Regions from separate parts of the Corynebacterium mycetoides genome, predicted to be linked through region 1. Evidence: predicted binding sites of a transcription regulator. Region 1 holds the regulator's gene; the other holds the start of a gene.
The links. The regulator LexA, encoded in region 1, represses DNA repair genes until DNA is damaged. The targets are predictions, from matches to a motif close to CGAACANNTGTTCG.
Positions count from the first base shown of each region.

Region 2: BLS40_RS00890 (HNH endonuclease signature motif containing protein) is a predicted target of LexA. The motif match lies at 2,384-2,397, and genes of this name have one in related genera.

Region 1 covers NZ_LT629700.1:737,092-740,606, reverse strand. Annotated here, with positions in the region: gene BLS40_RS03680 (1-phosphofructokinase family hexose kinase) at 1-275, opposite strand, end outside; gene BLS40_RS03675 (DeoR/GlpR family DNA-binding transcription regulator) at 332-1,132, opposite strand; gene lexA (transcriptional repressor LexA) at 1,261-1,947, opposite strand; gene BLS40_RS11305 (hypothetical protein) at 2,437-2,559, shown strand; gene nrdR (transcriptional regulator NrdR) at 2,620-3,078, shown strand; gene hrpA (ATP-dependent RNA helicase HrpA) at 3,094-3,515, opposite strand, start outside.
Region 2 covers NZ_LT629700.1:165,378-168,892, forward strand. Annotated here, with positions in the region: gene mfd (transcription-repair coupling factor) at 1-1,670, shown strand, start outside; tRNA gene BLS40_RS00880 (tRNA-Leu) at 1,684-1,757, shown strand; gene BLS40_RS00885 (pyridoxamine 5'-phosphate oxidase family protein) at 1,795-2,283, shown strand; gene BLS40_RS00890 (HNH endonuclease signature motif containing protein) at 2,456-3,515, shown strand, end outside.

The DNA.
Region 1 (3,515 bases):
GACAGTGTTGTGTTGGTGCGGACGGTGCCGTCGATGGGCACCGTCTTGAGCGGAACGTCCGCCGTGCGGCACAGCAGAGTGAACGGGTCTGTCGGCCCGCAGGGCGCGATGGCCAGCGTGGGCTGGCCCGCCTGTGCGCAGGCGCGGGCGACGTTGATGCCTTTGCCCCCGGCCTCGCGGCAAGCTCGGAGGGCGCGGTTGACGCCACCCACCTCTAGAGAGTCGAGCTCGAGTGTGGCGTCGATGCTCGGGTTGGGAGTGAAGGTGACTATCACTGCGGGGCTCCTCGGGGTCTCGTTACCCCCGATTCTTTCCGAATGTGCCCGGTTGGTCAAGAGGGGGTAGTTTCTCCCCCTGCCAGAATGACCTCGACGCCGTGCTGGGCGAGCTCGTCCAGGATCGATTGCGGGGCGGCGTCGTCGGTGATGACTACGTCGACGTCGTCAAGCGGGGCGAAGCTGACCAGGTAGTCGTTGCCGAGCTTCGAGGAGTCGCACAGCACGACCACTGTGCGCGCGTTGGTCACCATCGCGGACTTGATCGCCGCCTCTTGCGCGTCCGCCGTGGACAGACCGTGCTCGACGCTCAGCGCGTTGGTGCCAATAAACGCCACGTCGGCGCGCAGAAGGGCGAGGGAGCGCAGCGCCGTAGGTCCCACCACCGCCTGCGTAATCGCGCGGACAGACCCGCCGAGCAGCTGGACGTGGGGCAGCTGCGCCGCGGACAGATCCAGGGCGATCGGGATGGAGTTGGTCACGATCTGCCAGGAGGGCGCGTGCGGGTGCGTGGCGATGATGCTGGCGAGCGCGTGAATCGTTGTGCCGGAGTCGAGGAAGATCCCGCCCTCGGGGTGGTCCGGAAGGAAAGCGAGCGCCGCGCGCGCGATTGCCGATTTCGCCGAGGATGCGGAGCGGAACCTCGTGTCGAGCGGAAACTCCGTAGTGAGGTAGGACTGGCTGGCCACGGCCCCGCCGTGGACGCGCTGGATCACGCCGTCCCGGTTCAGTGCCGCGAGGTCGCGCCTAATGGTCTCCGCCGTGACGCCGAATTTCTGTGCAAGCTCCGTGACGTTGACCCGGCCCTCGACGGCGGTCAACGACGCGATCTGTCGCCTGCGTTCTTCTGCGTACATGCCTGGGCCGTCCTTGGGGCTGAGAGGGGAGTAAACCGTCTGCCATTGTTCCAAACAAAACCTGCCCGGTTGGGTGTGTTTGTGTTTGCATGCCCCCAAGCGGGGCTACATACGGGGGCGGAGGGGACCTAGAGGGTCCGGAAAACGGACACGACCCGCCCCATGATCTGTGCCTCGTCTCCCTTGATGGGGGAGAACGCGTCGTTGTGGGGCAGCAGCCACACCCCGGAGGAGTCGCGGTGGAACTCCTTGACCGTCGCTTCGCCGTCGAGAAGCGCGGCGACAAACTCGCCCTCCTCCGCTACCGGCTGGGCACGCACGACGACCCAGTCCCCGTCGAGGATGCCGGCGTCGCGCATCGACTCGCCGACGACCTGGAGCATGTAGAGCTCGCCCTCGCCCAGCAGCTCCTGCGGGAGGGGGAAGTAGCTGTCGATGTTCTGCTCCGCCAGGATGGGGGAGCCTGCCGCGATGCGGCCTACCACCGGGACGAAGCGCGGCTGCGACGCATCCTCGGGGGCGACGACGTCCTCGGCGGTGGACTTCCGGGGCTTCGCAGAATCGGGCAGGTGGCGCAAATCTACGGCACGGGGCTTATTGGGGTCGCGCCGGAGGAAGCCCTTCTTCTCCAGTTCCTTGAGCTGGTAGGCGACCGAAGACGTGGACTGCAGCCCGGCGGCGTCGCCGATCTCGCGGATGCTGGGTGGGTACCCGCGCAGCACAACCGCGTCCTGTATCACCTCCAGGATCCGGCGCTGCCGGTCGGACAGGACACTCATGTCAAGCGTGCTCGGGTCGTCTTTCTTGCGGGGCATCGGTTCTCCTCTACTTTCATCGCTACTTCATCGGTACTTCATCGGCGGCGCATCATCGGGCGTGCTTGCAAAGCTACCAGAAGTGGCAAGTTTGTTCGACATTCTTGGCGCGACACTGGACACGTGTTGGACAAGGTGCTATAAATCGAACATAGAGACGGCATCGAACATGTGAACGGTAGCTTGTTCGACGGTGTCCGACTCGCCCTTAGAGTTAAAGGCAACACAACAAAGGAGACAATCATGACCATCCAGATCGATCGTGCCAGCACTGCTCACACTCCCCACACGGCCCACCCGGCCCGGGCTACTACAGTCGCGGTGTGGGACGTCGCCCCCGAGACGCACACGCGCGCGCACTCAACCCGTGTTCGAACCCTCAGTCCACATAATCGAACTCATGAGCGTGTTCCTCGCCTGCCACGGCCCACGGAAATCCCGGCTGAGACCGCATTCGAATCCCGCCACGAAAACCGCGCGGATATTCTCATGGGCGCCGTTCTCGGTCTCGCGCTGATCCTCGGTTCGGCGGCCGGTGGCGCATTCTCCGCGGACCCGGCGGACCAGGGCCATGGGGCGGCGCACGACGTCGTCTCGGCGCAGGTGCGCTAGCTCCCAGCGCTAGGATCTGGCTCTAGGTTCTGGCGCTCGTCCGGGGGTAGTATCGGGGGCATGCACTGCCCGTTTTGCCACCACGAACAGTCGAGGGTTCTCGATTCCCGCGTCATCGACGCCGGGTCCGCCATCCGTCGCCGGAGAGAGTGTGCGAACTGCGGAGGGAGATTCACCACGGTGGAAAAGGCCATCCTCATGGTGGTCAAGCGCAACGGGGTCAGCGAGCCGTTTGATCGCGACAAGCTCATCAGCGGCGTCCGCCGCGCCTGCCAAGGCCGCGACGTGTCCGACGACGCGCTCAAGCGCCTCGCCCAACAGGTGGAGGAGACGGTGCGTAGTCACGGTAGCTCGCAGGTCGACGCCAACGATGTCGGCCTCGCCGTCCTCGAGCCGCTTCGCGCACTCGACGAGGTCGCATACCTGCGCTTCGCGTCCGTCTACAAGTCCTTTGAGTCGGCTGACGACTTCGAGTCGGAAATCCGTCTCATGCGGCGACGGGACAGGGAGAACTTCTGACCCGCCGCCGGCTCGTTAGCGTAGCGCGTCGACCATCTTCTCTATCCGTCTTTGGCTGACGGGCTTCGGGGTGCCCAGGCGCTGCGCGAACAAGCTGACACGCAGCTCCTCGATCTGCCACAGGATGTCCCTCACAGCCCGGGTCTTCTCCCGGCCGCGGGGGAGTGAGCGCAGCTTCGCGTCGAGGTAGCGGCGCGTCGACGCGACGATGTCTTGGCGCTCGGCGTCCCTGTCGGGATCAAGCGCCATGTCCTCCAACCGGATCCGCATCGCTTCGATGTAGCGGGGCACGTGCTGCAGATGCTCCATCCCGTGCGTGGCGATCGCGTGCGGCGGGAAGTAGAACGCCAGCTGCCCGCGCATGTCATCGATCGCCGGGCCGCTCCACTTCTCGAGCTCCGTCGACATGTTCGCGAACTGCACCAGGGAGGGCGCTA
Region 2 (3,515 bases), 570 kb from region 1:
TCGAAGCGGTCAAGGACGACATGGAAAAACCCGTGCCCATGGACCGGGTGATCGTGGGTGACGTGGGCTTCGGCAAGACCGAGGTCGCGGTGCGCGCGGCGTTCAAGGCGGTGCAGGACGGCATGCAGGTCGCGGTGCTGGTGCCCACGACGCTGCTCGCCCAGCAGCACCACGCCACCTTCACTACCCGCATGGACGGTTTCGGGCTGACGATCCGTGAGCTCTCCCGTTTCACCTCGTCCAAGGAGTCCAAGGAGATTCTCGCCGGGCTTGCCGACGGCTCCGTGGACATCGTCATCGGCACCCACCGCCTCCTGCAGACGGGTGTGCAGTGGAAGAACCTGGGCTTGATCGTGGTGGATGAGGAGCAGCGTTTCGGCGTGGAGCACAAGGAGCACATCAAGGCGCTCAAAGCGCACGTGGACGTGCTGACCATGACAGCGACGCCGATCCCGCGCACGCTCGAGATGTCGCTGACCGGCATCCGCGAGATGACGTCGATCACAACCCCGCCGGAGGACCGCCACCCGGTGCTGACGTATGTGGGGCCGCAGGAGGAAAAGCAGATCGCCGCCGCGATCCGCCGCGAGCTGCTTCGCGACGGCCAGGTGTTCTACATCCACAACAAAGTCTCCGACATCGAGAAGGCGGCGCGCCGGATCCGGGAGCTGGTGCCGGAGGCGCGCGTCGTCGTCGCGCACGGGCAGATGTCGGAGCAGCTGCTGGAGCAGACGGTGCAGGGCTTCTGGAACCGCGAGTACGACGTGCTGGTGTGCACCACGATCGTCGAGACTGGTCTGGACATCGCCAACGCGAACACCTTGATCGTGGAGAATGCCCAGAACATGGGCCTGTCGCAGCTGCACCAGCTGCGCGGCCGCGTCGGCCGTTCCCGCGACCGCGCGTATGCCTATTTCCTGTACCCGAAGGACAAGACTCTCACGGAGACCTCCTACGACCGCTTGGCCACGATCGCCCAGAACAACGACCTCGGATCCGGCATCGCCGTGGCGCAGAAAGACCTGGAGATGCGCGGCGCCGGCAACGTGCTGGGCGCCGAGCAGTCCGGGCGCATCGCGGGCGTCGGGTTCGACATGTACGTGCGCCTGGTCGGGGAGGCCGTGGAGACGTACAAGGCGTTGATGACCGGGGAGACCGTCGACGCTACCGACAAGGGGCCGAAGGAGATCCGCATCGACCTGCCTGTCGACGCCCACATCCCCGAGTCCTACGTCAACTCCGAGCGCCTGCGCTTGGAGATTTACCGCAAGCTCGCCGAGGCGCGTGACGACGCCGACCTGCGCACCGTCGCTGATGAAATGGCCGACCGCTTCGGGCCACTGCCCACCGAAGTCGAGCGGCTCCTGGCGGTCGCCCGCCTGCGCCATCAGGCACGCCGGGCCGGGGTCACTGACATTCTGGTGCAGGGCACCCGTATAAAGTTCCAGCCCGTCGAGCTGCCGGATTCCAGGCAGGTGCGGCTCAAGCGCCTCTACCCGGGTGCCACCTACCGCGCGGCGGCGAAGGTGCTGCAGGTGCCGTTCCCGCGCGCGGCCAAGGGCGTCAACCAGCCGAATCTGCGCGACACGGAGCTGCTGCAGTGGGTTTCGAACTTCCTGTCCGACATGTTCGACGTGGAGAATGTCAAGGTGTTCTCGGTCAGCGAGTAAGGTGTCAGGGCACGCCCCTATAGCCCAATTGGCAGAGGCAGCGGACTTAAAATCCGCGCAGTGTGGGTTCGAGTCCCACTGGGGGCACCGCGCGGGGCCGCCCGCGGTGCGTACACTGGCGCCCATGGATACTCACGAGATGACCAAGAGCGACATTGTCGAGATCATGCGCGGCAAGTCCATCGGAATGCTCACGACCGTGGGCGGCGACGGCGGGCTCTACTCGCACCCGATGGACACCCAGGAGGTCACCGACGACGGTGACGTGTACTTCGTGGTGGGCAAGGACAGCGAGCAGGGGCGCTGGCTCAAGGACACTCCCCAGGCGAACATGGCGTACTCGGACGCGGGATCTTGGCTGTCCGTGGCCGGCACGGTCCGCTTCCTCGAAGGGGAGGAGCGCGCCGAGAAGATCGACCAGCTCTGGGACGACTCCATGTCCTCCTACTTCGACGGCAAGGAGGACCCGAACTTGGGCGTGGTGCTCCTCGATTCCGAATCCGCCCAGTTCTGGGGCCACAAGGACGGCCGGGTCGCGGCCCTGTTCGATCTCGTCCGCACCCGCGTGACCGGCGAAGAGTCCGGGGACGGCACCGCAACGGTCGAGCTTTAAGCCCGTTCAGCGCTCCGGGGGGCGCTTTTTTCGGCCCGTTGTCGCATTCGAACGTGTCCACTAAATTGCACCTGAAGAATCTGGCAAATACCCTTGCTTGCGATTGTGTGTTCGATTGTTGTGGGTGGTGATCGAAGGGGGGATCATGGTTGACGGTACACATGGGGTGGTCATGCCCGAACGTTTCTTCCGCACGCAGCGCCCGGGTGATGCTGTGTGCGCGCTTGGGCAGCGCAAGCGCGACGCGGAGTACGAGTTGTATGGCGTGTGGGCGGACCCGGCCTACGACGTGTCCGATTTCGAGTGCGAGGTCACCCGGATCGCGGAGGCGGCGGGCGAGTCGCGCAGCGGGGTGGAAAAGGCGATCTTCGCCTACCGGCGCCTGGCGGACCTGCCGTGGCTGCGCGCGGTTCACGACGCCACACGCGTGCTCGACGTGCGCAGGCTGATCGCCGTCGACGCCGCGATCGCGGAACTCGGCCCGGATCTTGCCGGTGAGATACTCACCGCACTCGACGAGTTCGCCGCGGCGATGTTCACCCCGACAAAGGCCAACCAGCCGCTGCCGACGCCGAAGGCGATCACCCACCGGATGCGCAGGTTCATCGCCACACTCGACGAACAGGTGGGCTACAACCCGGCGGACAGGAAGCGGCGCACCCGCGACAACGACGCGTTCGCGGTGCACGATTTCACCGCCGGCACCCGCTCAGGTGTCACTATCGAGTGCGATAACGCCACCCACGCGGCGATCAGGCAGTTCCGCCGCCAAATCGCCCGCGAGCGCAAGGTCAGCGAGGAAGAAGCCACCAGGCTCATCCTCACCGGCCGGCTCACCTGCGATATCACGGTCACCCTCTACGGCTACGCCCCACTGACACCCGACAAACAGGTGGTGGCGGGCGCGGCGATGTTCTTCCCCGGCAGCGGCTGGACCGATAGCGCGGCAGGCGCAGTCCTCGACGACATGACAGGCGGTACCCCGCCGCGCATCATTGATCTGGACAGTGTCGCCGATGATGAGGCCGCAGGCTACACCCCGACTGCCGGGATGCGCGCTTACGCCACCGCCCGCGACGGTGTGTGCATATGGCCCGGGTGCACCACGCCTGCGCAGCACTGCCAGCTCGACCACCGCGTGCCCTACCGCGACGGTGGTGCCACCGTCGCGGGCAACCTGTACTCGCTGTGCCAGACGCACCACAACGCCAAGACCGACCGGCGGGCCTACT